3 linked regions of the Natranaerobius thermophilus JW/NM-WN-LF genome follow. The protein of the gene in region 2 interacts with the protein of the main gene of each other region in a pairwise test. Links are inferred from orthologs where the notes say so. Each region holds a gene or a part of one and is shown on either strand. Other genes may lie near its edges.

What was found.
Region 1: the proteins of rlmB (region 2) and tsaE interact in binary tests that used the Escherichia coli proteins (3 or more experiments, as listed by UniProt). The link is inferred for Natranaerobius thermophilus JW/NM-WN-LF from one-to-one orthologs.
Region 3: the proteins of rlmB (region 2) and NTHER_RS01675 interact in binary tests that used the Escherichia coli proteins (3 or more experiments, as listed by UniProt). The link is inferred for Natranaerobius thermophilus JW/NM-WN-LF from one-to-one orthologs.

What each region holds. Positions count from the first base shown.
Region 1 is NC_010718.1:409,659-418,305, reverse strand. What follows is about bases 442-3,372. They hold tsaE (tRNA (adenosine(37)-N6)-threonylcarbamoyltransferase complex ATPase subunit type 1 TsaE), read right to left. Parts: upstream 2,183-3,372; coding sequence 1,700-2,182; downstream 442-1,699. Other genes in these bases: NTHER_RS02135 (PRC-barrel domain-containing protein), read left to right, coding at 2,349-3,372; tsaB (tRNA (adenosine(37)-N6)-threonylcarbamoyltransferase complex dimerization subunit type 1 TsaB), read right to left, coding at 1,009-1,719; rimI (ribosomal protein S18-alanine N-acetyltransferase), read right to left, coding at 525-1,016. Also shown: tRNA (adenosine(37)-N6)-threonylcarbamoyltransferase complex transferase subunit TsaD, read right to left, coding at 1-328; more of NTHER_RS02135, read left to right, coding at 3,373-3,398; NTHER_RS02130 (TldD/PmbA family protein), read left to right, coding at 3,664-5,046; NTHER_RS02125 (TldD/PmbA family protein), read left to right, coding at 5,039-6,349; NTHER_RS02120 (hypothetical protein), read left to right, coding at 6,504-6,740; NTHER_RS02115 (recombinase family protein), read right to left, coding at 6,844-8,469; NTHER_RS16435 (DUF6870 family protein), read right to left, coding at 8,493-8,647. UniProt on the Escherichia coli protein: Required for the formation of a threonylcarbamoyl group on adenosine at position 37 (t(6)A37) in tRNAs that read codons beginning with adenine.
Region 2 is NC_010718.1:193,971-202,482, reverse strand. What follows is about bases 2,528-5,323. They hold rlmB (23S rRNA (guanosine(2251)-2'-O)-methyltransferase RlmB), read right to left. Parts: upstream 4,400-5,323; coding sequence 3,656-4,399; downstream 2,528-3,655. Other genes in these bases: NTHER_RS00960 (Mini-ribonuclease 3), read right to left, coding at 5,321-5,323; thyX (FAD-dependent thymidylate synthase), read right to left, coding at 4,590-5,282; NTHER_RS00975 (NYN domain-containing protein), read right to left, coding at 3,111-3,623; sigH (RNA polymerase sporulation sigma factor SigH), read right to left, coding at 2,528-3,007. Also shown: rpmG (50S ribosomal protein L33), read right to left, coding at 1-140; tuf (elongation factor Tu), read right to left, coding at 288-1,490; more of sigH, read right to left, coding at 2,366-2,527; more of NTHER_RS00960, read right to left, coding at 5,324-5,746; cysS (cysteine--tRNA ligase), read right to left, coding at 5,743-7,140; cysE (serine O-acetyltransferase), read right to left, coding at 7,127-7,795; NTHER_RS00945 (IS110 family RNA-guided transposase), read left to right, coding at 8,053-8,512. UniProt on the Escherichia coli protein: Specifically methylates the ribose of guanosine 2251 in 23S rRNA.
Region 3 is NC_010718.1:320,313-325,730, forward strand. The notes cover bases 394-3,273. They hold NTHER_RS01675 (bifunctional ADP-dependent NAD(P)H-hydrate dehydratase/NAD(P)H-hydrate epimerase), read left to right. Parts: upstream 394-972; coding sequence 973-2,574; downstream 2,575-3,273. Other genes in these bases: nifU (Fe-S cluster assembly scaffold protein NifU), read left to right, coding at 394-762; NTHER_RS01680 (CBS domain-containing protein), read left to right, coding at 2,640-3,083; NTHER_RS01685 (hypothetical protein), read left to right, coding at 3,151-3,273. Outside these bases: cysteine desulfurase NifS, read left to right, coding at 1-334; more of nifU, read left to right, coding at 349-393; more of NTHER_RS01685, read left to right, coding at 3,274-4,176; alr (alanine racemase), read left to right, coding at 4,348-5,418. UniProt on the Escherichia coli protein: Bifunctional enzyme that catalyzes the epimerization of the S- and R-forms of NAD(P)HX and the dehydration of the S-form of NAD(P)HX at the expense of ADP, which is converted to AMP.

The sequences.
Region 1 (8,647 bases), 220 kb from region 2 along the record:
TTAGAGAATATGCTAAAGATTTAGCAAACGATACACCAACTAATAGTGGGCCAACCAGTCCAGGACCTTGAGTAACAGCTATGGCATTGATATCATTCATATTTAACCCTGCTTCGTCAACGGCCTTACTCACCAGTGGAGGAAGCAATTTTGAATGTTCCCTTGAAGCTATTTCTGGAACCACCCCTCCATATAAGGAATGAACATCGGTTTGAGAGCTAACTACATTACTTAAAACCTTCTGACCATTTGAGACTACAGAAACTGCTGTTTCGTCACATGAAGTTTCGATTCCTAGAATATATACAGTTTCTCTTTGAGTTTCCATATAAATCACCTTTCTTCTCAATAAATCTCAATTTGTATTTGGCTGTATTAAAGTTGAATGTTGATAGTTGAACTTTTTTCACATCCATTATTTTGGGCTGCTACATCTAAAAATCCCTAACAGTAGAATTAAAGTTTCCTGATCACTGCTCCTCCCTGAATCAACAACGGAGTATAAAAAACCTTGTATTTAACAACTAATGGTTATTCTCCATACTTTTATACATTATTAAAGCATCCTCGTTGTTATCACGATAATAATTAGGCCTAATCCCATAGATTTTAAAACCTAAAGCCTGGTATAACTTTTTAGCAACAGTATTGGTTTTTCTGACCTCTAGGGTTGCTTTATTGGCTCCTCTATTCTTGGCATGTTCTAATAGAGCTTCCACTACCAACTTACCTGCACCTAATCCACGGTAGTTAGGAGAAACTGCCACATTTGTGATATGGGCATCTGTTCTAATTAACCAGTATCCTCCATAGGCAAAAATAGTTGGTTGCAAATTACTATTTATATCCTCAAAAACCAGATATGTAGCGAGAAAGTTTTCTTGTAATTCATGGCGAAAAGCATTCTCAGACCAGGGAGAATTGAAAGACTGTCCTTCAATTTCTAGTACCTGATCTAAATCATCTTGGGTCATTGCCCTAATTCTAAATTCTGGAAATAAGTCTCTGCTAGCCATTATCTTCTTCCTCCCGCTTCCTTTCTGCTTCAGATTTTCTTAAGTATAAAGGAGTCAATTCCTCCGGAGCACAACCTTCCCCAACATTTATTTTATTTAAACCAAGACGGGCTATAGAAAATCCCCTGTTAAGTTCTAGGTCACCAGTACTATAATTTACAGAAGCAACTACATCTGATAACAGCTCTTCCTTATAAGGAGAAAAACCATCTCCGACAAAGGTAATGATATCCCTGTCTGTTAAATCATTATTCAGCTCCGCTATCAAATCTTTAGGTTTCATGATGCTGTAGTCCCAAACCTGTTCAATCTCTTTTTCATTAACATAATATAGTGAAGTGTACAATTCCTGCTTTTTTGCATCCATAATCGGACATATATATCCCAAAGTTGCCCTTTGATAAGCCAGGGCATCTAAGGTACTTACTCCCACTAAGGGAATCTCATTTCCCATGGCAAGCCCTTGGGCAGTTCCAATACCAATTCTCAGCCCGGTAAAGGCACCTGGTCCTCTCGAAACAGCGATACCTTCTATTTCATCAATCTTAATTCCTAAACTATCTAATAATTTATCAATCAACGGCATTAACCGCTCCGAATGTGTTTGGAAATTATTCAGTATAAATTCACCCATCAATTTATTCCCGTCTATTAATGCAACACAACATGTTTTAGTGGCAGTGTCAATTCCGAGTACCTTCATCACTAAACACCTCTTGTCTCAATTTTGATACCAGTTCTTGGTAATATCCCCCATAGGGTTCGATTATTATTTGTCTGCCTTCAGGGTCAGCTCCAAGTTTCAAGCTCACCTGTAGATAACTATTTGGTAACTCAGGTAGCTTTTCACTCCATTCAACTACAGAAATCCCTTTTCCATATAAAAATTCCTCAATACCGAGTTCCAAAAATTCTTCCGGATCTTCTATACGGTATAAATCAAAATGATATAAAGGTATAGAACCCGAATACTGATTCATTAATGTAAAGCTTGGACTTGTAACTGGTTCATCAATATCCAAGCCCTGAGCTATTCCTTTAGTAAAAGTGGTTTTTCCAGCACCTAAATCTCCTGTCAATAGAACAATATCTCCCGGACCGAGTAATGCTGCAAGTTGTTCGGCTATTGAGATGGTCTGCCGCTCTTCTATGGTATTTATGTTCATATATTCTCGCCCCTTTCATCCGTGAACAGATCAGCAAATAACACTGTTATGCCTTCTATAAAATTTATTATATCATTCTTCCTGGTGAAATTCATAGGCGCTATTATAATTATCAAGCAATGTGGAAAACTAAGACAGTCATAATATAGTAAAAGGGGGTATACAAATGAGAAAAAATGAAGTTGTTTCTTTACCTGTAATATCCATTGATACTGGTAAAGCCTTCGGTAAAGTCATTGATATAATCCTTGATGTGAACAAAAAGGCCGTCACAAGTATTATGTTCGGTGAAGGTAAGTTCTTTTCTAATCGCCCATCACATCTTGTCAGTCTAGATAATGTTCAAACCATTGGACCCTATGCCGTTACTATTCCCAGTGAACACGTAATTTTACAACAAGGAGAAACGGAATGGGAAAGGGAACATTTAGAAAAATCTCCTATTGGTAAAAAAGTTATCTCAGATCACGGAGAGTTTTTAGGAATTTGTAACGATTATCAGTTTAATTTTCCAGGAGGTCAATTGGATAGCTTAATCCTATCCAAAAGCAAAAGAGCTGAACAGCTTTTTGAAGTTCCAGCCCAACAGATTGTCACATTAGGTACTGATTACATCATCATGTCTTATTATGAACAAGAGTCCACATTAAATACCAGCCCGGTGACACCACAATCTGATATTCCCGACTATCAAGAACCAGATCAATTAATCGGCAAAATAGCTACCCAAACTGTTCAGGATGGTCAAGGAGGAGTAATCATTTTTGAAGGTGAAAAAATTACACCAGAGGTCGTTGACTTGGCTACACATCATAATGTTTTAAAGACCTTGGCATTTGTAGCTAACGATCAGCAAACTCCACCAAGATTCGCCCAACAAGCTAGCACCCCGGGAGCACAGTACTCAGATGCAAGGCAGAGATACGAACCTGATCAGGAGTGGCAGACCCGACTCAAAGAAATACTAGACCAGGCCGGTGGTGATATTGAAGAAAAGCTGAAAGGCTTTTTAATTAACAAAAAACCCGCTTATAATGTGGTATCTCAAGATGGCCACATAATCAAAGAAAAAGGGCAACCAATTGAAATCAGTGATATCGAACAGTTAAGGGATAGAAATGATTTAATGCGCTTGGCTGCATCTATTACAGCTACTGAAATTGATGATTTTATCACATCCTTAGAACAGAAATTTCAACGATTAATGAAAAATTAATCAAAAAAATTTTATATTAGTTATTTACACAGGGCTGCTACTATCAGGAGCAGCCCTTGATTAATTGTCTGCTTTAATAATTATTTGTTTATTAATTTTGATTAGAATTAATTGTTTGTTTCATTGATAGTTATAATATTTTAAGGATAATACGAATAATAACTTTAAAGTTTCTATTTTTATCAAAAGGATATCAAATAATCCATCAAGAATTTATAGTAGGCAAAGATACATCTATTTTAAACAATAAGGAGGTTGAACTATCTTGAGAGACTTTTTACAATCCGCTCTCAAAGGGAAGTCTGCCGATTTTATAGAAATACGAGTCCAAAAAACTTTACAAAATAGAATTGAATTCCAAGGCCAGGACTTAGATAGAATTGATTCTTCAAATGACTATGGTGGAAATGTTAGAGCAATAGTAGATGGAGGAGTTGGATTTGTCTCCTTTAACAAATTAGACGATATACATGAAAAGGTTAATTTGGCCATTGAACAAGCTAAATTAATTGGCGATAGGATCCCTGAAAATACTAGCTTTTCTGATGTAGAGCCTGTAGTTGATCATGTCACTGTTGAACCACAAGAAGATCCTCGCAAATTGAGCTTAACCCAAAAGAAAGAGCTTTTAGAAGAATACAATGATATTATACTTAGTTACGGGAAACCGGTTACAAGTTCTAGAATTAGATATTTTGATAATTTTACAAAACTTTACTACATAAATACTGATGGCAGTTATATTGAACAAGAGAAATTAGATTTAGGTGGCGGCATTATAGCTATTGCAGCTGATCAGGGTCATTCACAAATGTCAGTTGTGGGTTTTGGAAGTTCTGATGACTTCGGTGTTGTTAGGAATTTACATGACCGAATAAATAAAGCCTGCCAAAAAGCCACCCAAATGACCAAGGCAGATCCCATAAAGGGTGGCAGTTACCCCGTGATTTTGGATCCATCCTTGGCAGGTGTTTTTGTTCACGAAGCTTTCGGACACTTAAGTGAAAGTGATCAACTCTACGAAAACAAACGTTTAAGAGAAATTATGAAATTAGGCACCAAATTTGGTGGCAGACACTTGAATATATACGACACCGGTGATACACCAGGTGCCAGAGGATATTTAAAGTATGACGACGAAGGAGTTAGAACCCAAAAAACAGATTTAATTAAAGAAGGAGAACTAGTAGGAAGACTCCACACCCGTGAAAGTGCCGCTAAAATGGGAGAAAAACCAACTGGAAATGCTAGGGCAATAAATTATAATCATCCTCCAATTTGCAGGATGCGAACAACATGTATAGCACCCGGGGACGCCACCTGGGAAGATATGATAAAAGACGTGAAACTGGGAGTTTATGCAGTAGATGCTTACGGCGGCCAGACAAACGGTGAAATGTTTACATTTAAGGCCGGGGAAGCCTACATGATCAGAGATGGAAAACTTGCAGAAATGGTTCGGGACGTGAATTTGACCGGAAATGTCTTCGAAACCTTGAATAATATAGATCTGATTTCTAGCGATTATCAGGTTAAAGATACTGGCGGTGGATGTGGAAAAGGTGAGCAAGGTCCCCTCCCAACCAGTCAAGGCTCACCTTCGATCAGGATTCAGAATGTAATTATAGGAGGGAAATCCGATGGATAAACTGCTCTCTTTAGCAAAGAAAAAAAACGAACAAGCAGAACTGTTTGAGGTGTCTGTAACCAGGACTCCAGTTGAATTCGAAAATAACAAACTTAAAAACATAAAAACCAAAGAACAAAAATCCACAGCACTAAGGTTGATCTCTCCAGATAATCGCCTGGGTTTTTGCACTACTACTTCTACTGAAGACAAAGCTGAAGATCTGTTAAACAAAGCCAGAGAAACCAGTCAGTTTGGAAGAAGTTTTCAACCCAGTTTACCTAAAGTTAATCCTGAAGAATTAGATAATATGTACGATCAAGATGTTATGGATTTACCTACTGAAAAAATGATAGAAATGGGCGAAGAAATAGTAGATAGTATTAGAAGTAAGAATTCCGAAGCTTTAGCCAGTGCCAGTATTGAAAAAACGCAATTACAGGTGAAAATCAAAAATTCCGAGGGATTAAATACCGAGTACGAAAGAACTGCCTTTTCCGTAAGAGGTGGAGCTATGTTATTAGTAGGAAAAAGTTTTTTGCGTATCGGTCAAGGTAAAAAATTACCCCGGCTATTCACTGACCTGACTGCTTTAAAAAATGAATTGATGCAGGACTTACATTACGGTTCTAAAGAAAAAGAGATCAACAGTGGCAGCTACAAAGTAATTTTTGCCCCGGAGGCCATGAGCGATTTTATGCGACCAATACTGGCCAGCCTTAACGGTCAAAGTGTAGAAAAAGAAGTTTCACCATTTAAAGATAAACTCGACCAACAGCTTTTTGATGAAAAAGTGAATTTAACTGATATGCCTCATCGTCCATTTTCGCCGGGAATGTGTCCTGTTGACGATGAGGGAGTACCAACAAAAGAAACAGACCTAATAAAGAATGGAACTATTAAAACTTTCCCGGTCGATCTATTAACAGCTCATTCTCTAGGTGTAGAACCTACGGGACATGGTATCAGACAAAGCCCTTATTCTTTACCCGCTCCGGATTTACACACATGTGTCCTGTCACCAGGTGAAATGGCTTATCACGATATGATAGGAGAGTTAGATCGAGGGATTATCATAAAAGATTTAATGGGTGCTTGGGCAGGTAATCCTTACAGCGGTGAAGTTAATGGCAATATTTCTTTGGGCTACTTAGTTGAAAACGGAAAAATTATTGGAAGAATTAAAGATTGCATGGTAGCTGTCAATGTATTTGAAGCTTTACAAAATCAGCTAGTTTCCTTTAGCCAGGAGGCTAAATGGATAGGTAATAGATTATTCCCTTACGCATTACTAGAAGGTATAGACATAACTGCTAAAAATTAAATATAACCTGATTTACAAAAGCTGTTCCCTTGTTAAACTGGGGAACAGCTTTTTTTCTTTACTTCGATTTATTTCCCATAGTCCTGACATTATCTGTAACAAATGTGAATACTTTTTTATAAGAAGCTTAATCAAAAACTCTGGGGGAGTTGTTATGTTTTTTACTGTTAATTTTAGAAGAAAGATGTCTACTATTATTATGATAGGATTTTTCATCTTTATTGGCTTATTCGGTTATTTTTCGATTTATCATCAAGAAACCGCCACTGTCATCCCCGTTGTTAACGAAGAGGAAAAAGAAGAGGAAGAAGAGAAAAAAGCTCCTATCTACTCTGTTGAAACTGACCAAAATAAATTGGCCATTTCTTTTGATGCAGCCTGGGGTGCGTAATGTTTATTACACACTCATTAATATAGCTCCTAAAACCCTATTAAGGATTTAAACTATTTCGAAATAGAAATAAAAGTGGCAGCGAAAATACTGCCACTTTTTATCATAGTGCCACACTTGATATTTCAGATTTCAATTCTTGAGCTAATTCAAATGGCGAAGCTCCAGCGAATTTGATTTCAGATATTTGGTCGGTTCCTACAGTTATGGTATCTATAAGTTTTAAAGCTATTTCTCTATCTATTTTGTTAATTTTCAGAAAGTTATTATAAAACTTTTCTAAGTCCTTAACTTTCTCCTCCCAATCATTAATTACAGATTCTTTGCTTGATGAAACTTGTAATTTCCCCAGTTCATTTTCTATGGTATTAATTTCATTTACATATTCAGACCTAGTCTCTTTATATTCCTCTTGGTCAATTATACCATCTGCATACTCTTCCCTTAAAATTTTTAAAGATTCTTTTAAAGTTTTTAGGCGATTTTCACGCTTTTTTCTTTTAATTTCAATAACATCCTTACCACTTACTTCTTGGTATTTCTTTTTTATATCGTTCAAAAGAGTTCTAATATCAATTGTAAGCTTAATAATCAAATTTAATTGCTCTATGACCACTTCATTTATAACTTTTGTTTTGATATTATGATTGGAGCAGTATTTCTTCCCATATTTAGCATAGGTACCGCACATATACATATCCCTATCACTTCTATATACCATCTTTGAGCCACAATCCTCACAATATACAAGTCCTGAATACACATTATCTGGTAAAACACTCGGAGAGTCATTATTCTTAACATTTTTACTTCTACTATTAATTTTTTTCCCAACTAACTCAAATGTTTCATCGTCAATAATTTTCTCAACTGCATTATCTACTTTGATTAACTCAGACTCTCCACTTTTTTTTCTACTATTAATTTTATAGTTAATTTTTGGATGCTTTCCCTGTACGAGTGTGCCATTATAAATAGGTTCTGTTAAAATTTTCCTAATAGTTGAAGGACTCCACAACCTCCTATTAGCTCTTGGATTTTTATAGTTTGATTTTTTCATTTTTTTATAAGCAGAAGGTGATGGTATTTTTTCAGCATTTAATATTTTAGCTATAGCTGAAAACCCATAACCTTTTAAATATAAATCCACTATTTTCAATATTATAGGTCTGACCTCTTCATCAACAATTAACTTATGCTTATCATCAAGGTCTCGTTCAAATCCATAAGGTGGAGAAGCCCCTATAAATTTACCCTCAATCATTTTAGTTTTTAGCGAGCTTTTAACCTTTTGTGAAATATCACTACAATAGTTCTCATTCATTAATCCTCTTATCTTTCTTTCAAAAGCCTGGTTTTCAGAAGCAGTATCTACATTATCAACCACTCCAATAAATCGTGTCCTGTATTTTGGAAATATTTCTTCAAAATAAACCTCTGTTGCCACGTTTCTTCCAAACCTGGACGCATCTTTCGATATTATTACATCAATTTTATCATTTTCAACTTCTTCCTTCATTTTTAAAAATTCAGGTCTATTAAAGTTTGAGCCAGTATAATCTAGGTCCACATATTCTCCTACTAACAACCATTTCTCATTATATTTAGTTTCACGATCTTTGATATAGTTTTCAATTATTTTATCCTGATTTTGAATACTTTCTTTCTCTCTATCACCATCTACCCTTGAGTAACGCATATATTTTGCATATTTTATTGTAGTAACCATGCTGCACCTCCTTTTCTAAAATTTTAAGCACTACCATATTTTTCAACAAAATATTTGTGAATCAACTCATCAATAGGCGTTTTACTTTCATTAAAAGCTATTTTAATCGGTTTTTCATTTTCTCTTTTCACGACATAAGGATTTTCTTTCTCCTTAAGAAATTTTTCAACTCTTTTTT
Region 2 (8,512 bases):
TCTTTGTGTAAAGTGTGTCTGTTACAAAATTTACAATATTTCTTGAGTTCAATTCTATCTCTGTCGTTTTGTTTATTTTTAAAACTTTTGTAATTCCTCTGTTTGCATTCTGTGCATTCAAGAGTGATTTTTTCCCGCATTTTTTCGCACCTCCCGCTTGTGCACTCGTCTCAGTCAATTTGTCACTTCTAAAAATCTATCACAACATATAGTCAATGTCAACATCTTAAATTATATATAAAAATGTATCAAAAAAGCCAGGGACTAAGCCCTGGCTATGCTACTCCCTACTCAATGATGCCAGTAACAACACCAGCACCTACTGTTTTGCCACCTTCACGAATAGCGAATCTCAATCCTTCTTCTATAGCTATAGGCGTAATCAAGTTGATTTCCATCTGTACGTTGTCACCAGGCATTACCATCTCTACTCCTTCTGGTAACTCAATAACCCCGGTTACGTCTGTTGTTCTGAAGTAGAACTGAGGTCTGTATCCTTGGAAGAATGGAGTATGACGACCTCCCTCTTCTTTCTTCAGTACATATACCTCTGCTTTAAACTTGGTATGAGGATTGATGCTGCCTGGCTTGGCTAGAACTTGACCTCTTTCGATCTCTTCTCGGTCAACTCCTCGTAGCAAGGCTCCAATGTTGTCTCCTGCTTCACCATAGTCCATTGACTTTCTGAACATCTCTACCCCTGTGACTACTGTCTTCTTAGGACGATCTGCCATACCTACAATTTCTACTTCGTCTTGTACATTGATATTTCCTCGCTCTACTCTTCCTGTCGCTACTGTACCTCTACCTGTTATGCTGAATACGTCCTCTACTGGCATCAAGAATGGCTTATCTACATCACGATCTGGGGTTGGAATGTAGTCATCAATGGCATCTACTAGTTCCCAAATCGGTCCACAGTTTTCACACTCTCTGTCTCCACAACCACACTCTATTGCTTTTAAAGCTGAACCTGTTACTACAGGTGTGTCGTCTCCTGGGAAGTCATATTCGTTCAACAAGTCCCTTACTTCCATCTCTACTAGCTCTAGTAGCTCTTCGTCATCTACCATATCTGCTTTGTTTAAAAATACTACTATATGAGGAACCCCTACCTGACGACTCAACAAAATGTGCTCTCTCGTCTGTGGCATTGGACCATCTGCTGCACTTACTACCATGATTGAACCGTCCATCTGAGCTGCTCCGGTGATCATGTTCTTTACATAGTCTGCGTGTCCTGGACAGTCTACGTGAGCATAGTGACGATTATCTGATTCATATTCTACGTGAGCTGTACTGATCGTAATACCTCTCTCTTTCTCTTCAGGCGCTCGATCAATACTGTCGTATTCCATCTTTTCTGCACCACCTGCTGTGGATAAGCAAGTAGTCATCGCTGCTGTCAACGTTGTCTTCCCGTGGTCTACGTGACCTATCGTACCTATGTTGACATGCGGTTTCGTCCTCTCAAACTTCTCCTTTGCCATGGCTTACTCCTCCTTACTTAAATTTTTTATTCACTTTTATTCACTTCCATATCTTTTACTAGCTTTCACTTATTTCTTCCAGTTTAATGCAAAACATTTTAATTTTCTGAACATGTCCAATCGAAATAAACATTACTGCATATAATTATAATTGATAGCTATAAAAAAATCAAAACTGAAATTTGCAGTTTAATATTATAATAGTTTAGACAGTAAAACAAAAAAAATATGTATAAAAACATATTTAAAGTAATGGTGGCGGCGCAGGGATTTGAACCCCGGACTCTGCGGGTATGAACCGCATGCTCTAGCCAACTGAGCTACGCCGCCATAATGGAGCTCACGACCGGATTTGAACCGGTGGCCTCATCCTTACCAAGGATGCGCTCTAACCTAGCTGAGCTACGTGAGCTCGCTTAAATTTAAATCTTGGTTGCGGGGGCAGGATTTGAACCTGCGACCTCCGGGTTATGAGCCCGACGAGCTACCAAACTGCTCCACCCCGCGTCGATTATTGGTGAAACTGGAGCGGGCGATGGGAATCGAACCCACGCGACTGGCTTGGAAGGCCAGGGCTCTACCACTGAGCTACGCCCGCTCGGTCATCTTTACATAATTGGTGGAGAGGGGAGGATTCGAACCTCCGAAGGCTTGCGCCAGCAGATTTACAGTCTGCCCCCTTTGGCCAGACTCGGGTACCTCTCCGTATAGAGCTTTTGTAAACGCAGCGATACTGCACTGCGCCCTGTTAAGCATGTGTAATTATACATCAGACTCCCTGCAAAAGTCAACCCTTATTGTTAAAAAGTTTTATGATTTTATTTTAGCTGATTAGAATTGCAAAATGCCTTACTTGATATTTGATAGAGTCGTTGCTATTCACTTCTAATATTTAGATATCTCTCTAGTTTTCTTTTTACTCTCTGTAATGCATTGTCGATAGATTTAACATGCCTATCTAATTCCTGGGCTATTTCCTGATAACTTTTGCCTTCCAAGTACAGCATCAACACCTTCCATTCTAAGCTACTCAGGATTTCAGTCATCTTTAGCTCGATATCATTGTATTCTTCCCTATTAACCATCAAATATTCAGGATCGGTAATTCTAACACCTGAAATGACATCTAGTAAAGTCCTATCAGAATCCTCATCGTAAATTGGTTTATCTAAGGAAACATAAGAGTTTAAGGGGATGTGTTTTTGCCTGGTTGCCGTTTTGATTGCTGTAATTATCTGTCTTGTAATACATAACTCGGCAAATGCCTTAAAAGATGACAGCTTGTCCCCGCGAAAGTCCCTGATAGCTTTATAAAGGCCAATCATACCTTCTTGAATAATATCTTCTCGGTCAGCTCCTATTAAAAAGTATGACCTCGCCTTAGCTCTAACAAAATTTTTATATTTCCCAATCAAAAATTCAAGAGCCTCATGACATCCCTCGCGGGCTCTTTTAGCAACTTCTTCGTCACTATTGAGATCATACTTTTCAAAAATATCTTGGGCACTTTGACTCACATGAATCGCCTCCGCTTTAGTTTTCTACGGGAAACAAGCCCCCCTATGCATAAACATATTATACCGCATATTAAAATATACCGTCAAGCTAAAGAAGGAACTTTCACTTTTTATGTCGAAGAATATTGAGTTTCTCTTTAACTTGCTGATCGAGGAGATTATCGAGAGTATTTCGTTTACCTTCTTCTTTTTCAATGAAATTTTTACGTATTTTTTCCTTAGTCTCCCTAATGAGCTTTTTTAAATCACGAGCCGAAAGTCGGACAGCACCTTTCCCCATAATTACACGTTGTTCTTGCCAGTCGGAGGTGGCTACATCAACATTGCCTTTATCGACCAAATCATACACTAAAGCCTCAATCAAACTATCAGCCGTTTCCCCTTCCTTAGTGTATATAACCAAAATTCCATTGATTTGTTCAGTATGGCGGTTTTTTTGCTTGGCTGAGTGGGCATCGAAAACCACAACGATCTTTCCCCACAAAATCCCTTTGTACTCGGATAATTCGTCTATTAGTTCAATTCGACTAATTTCTAAATTTTCTTCGGCAGATTTTTTTAAATGGTCCCAAGCATTAATAATATTATAACCGTCTACAATTAAATAATCTGTCATTTAGATATCACTCCGATCTGGCTCATGCTTCACTAATTAGTTTTTTGGCGGTATATTTCATAAAGCACTACAGCTGTTGCTACACTTGCATTAAGGGAATTCACCCGGCCAATCATAGGAATATTGGCTATAAAATCACATTCTTTCTTTACCAATGGACTCATACCACTGGCTTCGTTTCCCACCACAAGGGCCAGGGGAATATTATAATTTTCTTCGAAAATTCCTCTATCACCATCTATATCAGTTCCCAAAATCCAGATCCATTGCTCTTTTAATTTTGAAATAGTTTGTCTTAAATTTGATACCTTTATTATAGGAACATGTTCAGCTGCACCACTGGATGCTTTCATCACGGTTGGGTTAACATCTACGCTTCTACGTTTCGGAATAATTACTCCATCCACTCCCACCGCATCAGCCGTTCTGATAATAGCGCCAAAGTTTTGAGGATCTGTCAAATGGTCTAAAATCAATAAGGTGAGTGGTTTTTGATTATTATAATCAAATCCTTTAAGAACTGTGTCTAACTGGGAGTACTTAAAGGGTTCGGTTTCTGCAACTATCCCTTGATGTTCAGTAGTAGGCACCATTTTATCCAATCGGTCTAATGGAACCTTATCTAAATTAATATTATGCTGTTGAGCCAATTTTAGCATCTCATCCTGAAAATTTTTGTTAGAATCTTTAGAAATATAGATACGAAAAACTTTCCTATTTCCTCTTATGGCTTCAACCACTGGATTTTTCCCGGGTACAAGGCTGTCAGTCCGCATTTCCTATAGCACTCCTTTTACTCTTGACATATATAAATATGTTTGCCTGTTTTCACTTTAATAGTAGCCATATTACCAAAATTGCTATCCAAAATTACTGTTAATCGTAGTATTTAAAGTTATAACAAGCCATTGACAAACTGTTTTGAAAACAGGCAAACATTTGTCTAGCACAAAAATTTCACAATCTTTACTTTAAAGGTTGAAACATTTCATCAGTATATATTACACTAGCATAATGTTCTTGATCAAAAGATTTATCATAGTCTATATCCTGAAACAGGACAGGGAATTTATTTTTAAACTCTTTTAACACAGGAATAGCAATTTGCCTAGCTTGTGGGTGGGCCGCCTTATCACATCTTAATTTAAAGAAATGTCTCCATTCCCTCATATTAAAAGTAACTACAATTTCCGTCTTAAGTGAGTTAGGTAAAATTGAACGGGCTTCCTGAGGTGTTGAACCTGTTTCAAGTAATTCAAAGTACTTTTGTTCTATTTCTTGACAGCTTGATTCCCACAACTGATACTCTTTATCTCTATGAGAATAGAAATACGGTCTTATAAGTGTGATCTCATTTCCAAACTTATCTTTTTGATAGTTGCAGTATCTTGTGGATTCTTGACTATAACTAGCTAGGCGGTGACGCACAATTTCATGGGATAAACCCCTGTCAATAATCATCATAACAGTAACCTTTTCATGTTCAATAACTGATTCGTGGCCCTGTTCTACCAAAAACTCTAATAAGCTCTGATTATAATTCCCTTTCATTTTGTCTTCGGATTTATAACAAACCCTGGCATATCTTTCGATTTTTTTCAATTTGGCTTCATCCATTTCTTTCTCTGGTATTAGAACTTGTGGATCAATAACTTTCATTATATCAACTCCTCCCCTTTAAAAGATATTTGGTGTTTTTATTTACATTCTTCATTTGACAGTTCCCTGTTAACTTCATTTATTAGCAGCTCTTCTATTCTATCTTCTCTTTCTTTTAGGTAAAGATATCCAACAAGAGCTTCAAAGCCCGTTGCCAGACGGTACTCGTAATACCTCACACCCTTAGGAGGTTGATGAACCTTGGCGTTTTTGCCTCTTCTTACTATTGCCTGTTCTTCTTTGGTTAGTTTGGGATAGATTTTATCCAACAAAACAGCTTGGGTGGGAGCAGAAACTAGTCTAACAGTATTTTCATGTAGATTGCTCACTGAATTATACGGAGTTGCAGTACTTTGTAGCCTGACATATAACTCATAAACAGCATCCCCTAAATAAGCTAAGCTTTGAGGTGAAAATTGACCCGTTTTTGTCTTTTGTTCTATAGTTTTTTCAAATGCTTTCAAGTTCGTTTCCACCTCACTCCTTCAGGAGTATCCTCTAAAATAATTCCTCGGTCACGAAGTTCATCTCTAATTGCGTCTGCTCGTTGAAAATCTTTTTGTTTGCGAGCTTGCTCTCGTTCTTGAATTTTTTGCTCTATTTCTTCCGGTAATATTTCATCTGTTTCTGGCAGGAGCCCCATAACTTGATCAAATTCTAACAACAGGTCATAAGTGTTTTTGAAAACTAGGGCATTCTCTCCTCCATTTCCAATATAGCTGTTAATTTCTTTTGCTAATGAAAATATAACAGCCAGTGCACTGGCCGTATTGAAATCATCATCCATAGCTGCTTCAAATTCTGTTCTAGCTTGTTTTAGATATTCCATAATATCTTGCTCTTTATCCGTAAGTTCTTGTTCTCGACTTTTTTCAAGATAAAACTTAAGATTATTGTAAAAGTTATCCAATCTGTCTAAGCTGCTTTTTGCCTGTTCAATTAATTCATCGGTAAAATTAAGAGGACTTCTATAGTGAGCACTCATTAAAAACAATCTTAAAACACGAGGATCATACTTTTGTCTAAAGTCACGAACAGTTAAAAAGTTCCCCATAGATTTCGACATTTTTCGGTTATCAATCTCTAAATAACCTACATGCATCCAATACTTGCAAAAGTCTTGTCCTGTAGCGGCCTCACTCTGAGCCACTTCATTTTCGTGGTGTGGGAAAACTAAGTCGGATCCCCCAGCATGGATATCCAGGGGCGTATCCAAGTATTTCATGCTCATAGCAGAACACTCTATATGCCAACCTGGCCGACCTTGACCAAAGGGGCTGTCCCAGGCCGGTTCCCCTTCCTTTTTGCTTTTCCATAAAACAAAGTCTGCAGGATTTTTCTTACGATCATCCACTGCCACTCTAGCACCAGACACCAGCTCTTCAGGGTCTTGTCTGCATAATTTTCCGTAATCGTCAAAGGCTGCTGTATCAAAGTAAACGTCTCCTCCTTGACGGTAGGCATAACCTTTATCCAGAAGATCCTGGATAATTTCAATAATTTCGGCTATATGCTCAGTAGCTTTCGGATGATGGTCTGCATCTTTAATACCTATAGCACGAGCATCATCAAAGTACTCACTAGTGTATTTCTCTGCTAACTCAGCAACAGTTATCCCGTCTTCATTAGCTCTATTAATCATTTTGTCTTCTATATCAGTAATGTTTTGAACATAAGTCACTTGATAACCTTTGTAATCTAAATATCTGCGTACCACATCGAAAATTAAAAATGCCCTGGCATTTCCGACATGAAAATAATCATATACTGTTGGACCACAAACATACATATCAACTTTTCCTTCTTGTTTGGGGACAAATTCCTCTTTCTTTTTTTTCATTGTATTAAAGAGCTTTATGCTCATTTTCATGATCACCTCTCTTGATATCTTCTATTTCAAAACGCAACTTTTCAATTTTTCTTTCCAAATATTCAATTTGTCTAGCAACAGGGTCTGGAAGCTCGTGATGATTCAGATCCACATTATTGAGTCTTTTCCCCTTTCTCACCACAATTCTTCCAGGTACTCCTACCACAGTCGAATCGTTAGGTACATGATCTAATACTACAGAACCCGCCCCAATTTTTACATTATCTTCAATGGTAATTGGTCCTAGCACCTTGGCTCCAGCTCCTATTACCACGTTATCCTTTAAAGTAGGATGTCGCTTACCTTTTTCTTTACCTGTACCTCCTAAGGTGACTCCTTGGTATAAAGTGACGTTATCACCGATTTCAGCAGTTTCGCCTATGACAATTCCCATTCCATGATCAATGAAAAAACTCTTTCCAATTTTCGCCCCTGGATGAATTTCTATACCTGTCAACAATCTATTGATCTGAGATATGAATCGCGCAATTAAATACCCTCTCTTATTATATAAAAAATGAGCCATTCTGTGTAGTAAAATAGCATGAATACCGGGATAACACAAGAGGATCTCTAATAAAGATTTGACTGCAGGGTCACGTTCAAAGACTGCCCTGATATCACTCTTGATTGTTTGAATCATAATAACACCCCTTGTCTGTTATAGTTATTTATAGAAGGGCAGGAAAGCCCCTCTTGGATCACGTAATAATAAAGTAAAGGTGGCCATCCGGGGAAAGACCAAACACCCCTAGTTAGTACGACTACTTAAAAAAGAACTGTCTTCCCCGGATACCATAAGTAGCAGTTACGGACTATAGAGAAGTTGTGCCTCGAGCACTGATGCTAGACAAGGCTTACCTCTGCTACTAAATACCATCACCTTAAGGAGGTCTTAGAATGTACTTTGTTGGGATTGATTGGGCTGATACAAAACATGATATCCTGGTCATGAGTGGCGATGGTAGAGAACTAGATAACTTCACTATTCAACATTCTAAAGATGGTTTTGAAACTCTAAAAAACAAGCTATTAAAACATGATGACGATCCTGAAAACTTCTATTGCTTAATTGAAACTAAACATGGACTTTTAACCCAATATCTTTTAGAAAATAACTTCACTGTTTATTCTGTTAACCCCAAACTAGTTGATGCTAGAAGAAAAGCTTCTGGGGCTAAAACTGACTTTATTGATGCTAAAATACTAGCTAATATGGGTAGATCAGAGCTCCATGACTTACATAAGCTAGAGCCTGATTCTGAACACATCCAAGAACTTAAAGTACTCACCAGAGATCAAGAAGCTCTTATACAAGAAAGTGCTAGGTTAACAAATAGACTGATTTCAACCCTGAAAG
Region 3 (5,418 bases), 120 kb from region 2 along the record:
CTTGAATGGACACCCTGAACGCAGACTTCCCAATAATGTCAATATGAGTTTTGAATATATAGAAGGTGAATCCCTGTTATTAAACCTTGATATGAAGGGGATTGCAGCTTCTAGTGGATCTGCTTGTACTTCTGGTTCTCTTGATCCGTCCCATGTGTTAATGGCAATGGGTTTAAGTCATCAAACTGCTCATGGTTCTCTTAGATTGACATTAGGTAGAGATAATACCGAAGAGGAAATTGATTATGTCATCGAAGCTGTTCCTGAAATAGTCAACAGATTAAGGGATATGTCTTCCATTTGGAAGGGTAAAGAAGCTAATTACAGTAATTAATGGAGGGATGATAGATGTATAATGAGAAAGTGATGGACCATTTTCAAAATCCGAGGAATGTGGGAGAGGTAGAAAGCCCTGATGGGGTTGGTGAAGTAGGAAATGTAACTTGTGGAGATATTATGAGGATTAGCATTAAAGTTAATAACAATGAAGAAATAGAAGATATTAAATTTAAAACTTTTGGATGCGGAGCAGCTATTGCTACAAGCAGCATAGTAACTGAAATGGCAAAAGGAAAGCATATTAATGAAGCTAGAGATATTAAGAATAAGGATGTAGCTGATGAATTAGATGGTTTACCAAAAAATAAGCTCCACTGTTCTAATTTGGCTGCTGATGCTCTAACTAAGGCCATTAAAAATTATTTGGGAGAAGAAGATGACGAAGAACAAGAACATGAAGACGAATCCAATGAAACCCAGTAAAATCCATAAATTAATCTGAGTCAATATAAAATGAGATAGTATATGATAAATTAATTTCCATATTTTCCACTAAATACAAGGAGTCCCTGCCTAAAAAGCAGGGACTATCTGTTTTTTGGAGAAGTATTAATTAAGCCATTCTTACCGTAGTTAACTGTATATTTATACTCTTTAAATAAGTGATCTAAACTTAATGTTAGGAGGTTTTTCATGCTAAAGGTTGTATCTCCAGAGGAAATGGCTCAAATTGATAAAATGGCCATAGATGAGGGTAGAATTCCCGGGATAGTTCTGATGGAAAATGCCGCTACTGCCGTTACTAATGTAGTCCTAAATTTCTTAAACAACATGAAGGCCGACTATAATCAAACTCAGGTCACTGTTTTAGCCGGGATTGGAAATAACGGTGGGGATGGATTTGCAGTAGCTCGACAGCTGGCCATGAAAGAAATTAATGTTAGCTTGGTTTTAATCGGTAAGGCCGATAAACTTTCAGGAGATGCCCTGACAAATTGGGAAATTATCAAGCATAGAGATGACATTAAAATACATACAATAGACCAAAGAAGTACGGATAATTTAACTTCTCTGAACAATCTAATTATTGAATCAGATATTATCCTTGATGCATTACTCGGTACAGGTTTAGCAGGTGCACCTAAAGAACCATTTAATACCTGTATTCAAATTGCCAACCAAAGTAGAAGAAAAGATTGTCTAACTATCAGTGTAGATATTCCTTCAGGGGTTTCTGGCTCAGGAGGAGAAGTTGATGGTAATGCCGTCATGGCAGATATAACAGTAACCTTCGCTCAACCAAAAACAGGTTTATTATTTTATCCAGGAGCCCATTTTACTGGAGAATTACTGACTGTGCCTATAGGGATTCCCAATTGGATTGTAACGAAAAACGAATCACAAAATTATCTAGTCACCGAAGGTAGTGCGGCTAACCTACTTCCACAGCGCTTGCCTGATACCCATAAAGGTCATTATGGTAGAGTGACTATTATAGCAGGTTCTAGCCATATGTTGGGTGCTGGGGTATTAGTATCAATGGCCGCTGTAAAAAGTGGATCTGGACTCGTTACATGGGCTGTACCTGAATCAGAAGAAAGAACGGCTCAATCAAAAGTAGGTTCAGAAGTTATGACTTGGTGTTTACCATCAAAGGACGGTGTCTTAGCACAACAAGTCCACGAAAAATTAGAAAAAACTGTCACTGGTTTAGAACACGGTCCAGATGTTATGGCTGTGGGTCCAGGCCTGGGGACGGAAAAAGGAACTGAAGAAGTTGTAAAAAAAGCTCTGTTAGATTTTAACACTTCCCTTGTATTGGATGCAGATGGCTTAAATGTTTTAGTGGGGAATACTAATTGGCTTAGTAGTTCTGCTACACCTAAAGTTCTAACACCACACATTGGAGAATATAGTCGGTTAATAGATAAATCAATAGATGAAATTAAATCTAATCCAATAAATCTGGTGACACAAAGTGCTCAGGAATGGAATTCTGTTATCGTACTTAAAGGGACACCGACTATAATTGCTTCTCCCCATGGTAGTTCTTATATTGTATCCACCAGTAATTCCGGGATGGCAACGGGAGGTAGTGGTGACGTATTAACAGGTATCATTACTTCTTTAATTGGTCAAGGTTTGACTGTTGAAGAAGGTGCCATTCTTGGTGTATATCTCCATAAAATTGCTGGTGAAAAAGCTAGATCCCAAAGTGGAGAAGCAAGTATGACAGCAACTGATCTGTGGAATTCATTACCAGATGCATTTCAATATCTTAACGATAAAAGTTAATCAGAGATTATTTTAAAAATATCAGTTTAAGAACGCCAAAAGATTACAAGAAAGGGGTTAATAACATGCGTGCAAAAGACATAATGTCAACGGATATAGTGACAGTTTCCCCTGAAAGTACTGTTGAGGAAGCTGCTAAACTTATGGCAGATAGGGAGATTAGCGGAATTCCAGTTATTAATTCACAAAATGACCTTGTTGGAATAATAACTGAAGGGGATTTACTTGGAAAACACAAACGGATTTCTCCTCCAGGATATATTGAATTTTTAGGTGGCATAGTCTTTACTGAAAGTCAGGATGAATTTTTTGAACAACTTAGAAAATATGTAGCTACTCAAGTAAAGGATTTAATGTCTGACCAAGTTGTTACTGTTGGCCCTGAAGCTGGCATTGAGGAAATTGCTACTACTATGGATCAAAAAAATGTAAAACGTTTGCCCGTAGTGGGAGAAGGAAAGTTGTTGGGAATAGTCAGCAGGGCTGACTTGCTGAAAGCTTTGCTATAGATCGGAGGTGGAACAAATTCCTAGAGTGAAGGGAATATTTATACTTATTATAATCCCTGTAACTCTTATGGTAGTTACTACTTCTTGTCAAAAATTAACCACAGAGGAGCTACAAACTTGGTCTCAAGAAACTTTGGCTGATCTTGATGATTATTACCTAAGCGGACATTTAACGGTAGGAGAGGAAGGGGCAGAAAATTTACGTGACTACGCAGTTGAGGAAAGATATCTCCATCCTAATAAATTAAGAGTTGATATAACTGAAAAAAATCAAGCTACAGGAAGTCACCAAACCTTTATTGCCAAGAATGGAGAAATAGATATTTTCCACCGGGATTTAGAGGAACACTACCATATTTCGGAAGGGGATTTATCAAATAAGTTATCCTTTTTATTTATTAATTTTTTGGAATTAATGGCTGCAGGTGAATTGACCCCTGAGGTTGCCAGTCTTAAAGAAGGTTACAAACTTGAAGGTGTCTTTAAGGAATCGGGTCTTGGAACTTATAGATTATACCTGGATAAAGGGTTATATCCCGAAAAAATCCAATTATATCGAGAAGATAAATCTTCACCTTATCTAGAACTTGTTTATCAAGAAGTTAAGTGGAATCAATCTCACATAAGCCATACTGACTTTGATGAAAAGTTATTAGAAATGGCCTTTGAAGAACCTTTAGAGCCTAAATGTGAATTACATGAGTATAAAAAGGAAAATTTGGATGAACTAGCACTTAACTTTGATCCCAAAGTACCAGAGTTAGATGATGAGTTTATTAAATCAATATACGCCTGTGAACATTCTGACTGGCTTTCTATGAGAATAATTGCTGAAGAAATAGAGGAAAAAATAGAGGAAGAGTATATTGTTACCCAGACCCTCCTAGAAAATAAAGATAAGGAGGATCCAAGTATTTTATCCGATGAAGGTGATTATGAACACAAATCAAAAGAGAATGTAGATTTTTGGTTAGAAACAGTAGAAGACAAGAATATTATTTATTGGCGATATGGAGATATAAAATTTACAATTATAGGAGCTGAGGACGAAGAAAAAATGTTATCACTGGCAAAGAGTTTTGTAAGTAAGTAGGTGGGCCTTTTTGGAGGTCCACTATTTTTTCTGATTTAGTAGAATCTTTAAAAAATATATTTAAGGGAGGATAATTTTCTTTTACATTGAATATATTATTTAGGTGTAATTAATTTGATTATTTACAGGACTACCTTTATAATTGTGCATAATGAGGTGTGAGGTGACAATATGTCTGAATCTATTCCTGTAAGACCGACTTTTTCTGAAATTAACTTGGACAATCTTTCTTATAACTTTAATCGGATAAGAGAGCATGTGAACAATAAAAAAATCATGGGTATCATTAAAGCTGATGGTTATGGTCATGGAGCTGTTGAAATTGCCGAAGAACTATTGAATCAAGGTGTAGATTATTTAGGTGTAGCTATTTTAGACGAAGCTGTGGAACTAAGGAAAGCAGGAATCGCTGCTCCTATTTTAATTCTTGGCTATACACCTGTAGAGCATGTTGATGTATGTTTGAAATATGGTATCACTCCCACAATTTATACCTATGAAATGGCAGAAGCCCTTTCTCAAACCGCTAGAAAAATGGGGAAAACTGCCTTTGTTCACGTAAAAATTGATACAGGCATGGGTCGGATAGGAATAGCTCCAGAAAATAGTGCTGAGTTTGTCAAAAATATTAGCAAATTGCCATCCTTAGAAGTGGAAGGTGTTTTCACGCATTTTTCAGTAGCAGATGAGGAAGATAAGACTTATACACAACAGCAAATCAATAGCTTTGAAAAAGCCTTAAAGATGTTAGAAGATGAAGGTATTGAAATTCCTCTAAAACATGCTGCTAACAGTCCTGCTACTATTGACTTGCCAGATGCATATTTTGATATGGTTAGGGTTGGACTAGCCTTATTCGGTTTATATCCTTCTCCGCACATGAAGGAAAAAATTTCACTAAAACCAGTAATGAGTCTTAAAACTCAAGTATCCCATGTGAAACAAGTTCCCAAGGGAACTTCTATAAGTTATGGTAGGAAGTTTATTACTGAAGATGAAAGTATTATTGGCACATTACCAGTTGGTTATGCAGATGGCTTTACACGATTACTATCTAATATAGGTGAAGTCATAGTTAATGGTAAAAGAGTGCCCATTGTAGGAGCCATATGTATGGACCAATGCATGTTCCTAGGTGACGATGTACCGGAGATTGGAATCGGAGATGAAGTAGTTATTATTGGTGAACAAGATGGTACTCAAATTACAGTTGAGGATATAGCTGATAAACTAGGAACTATC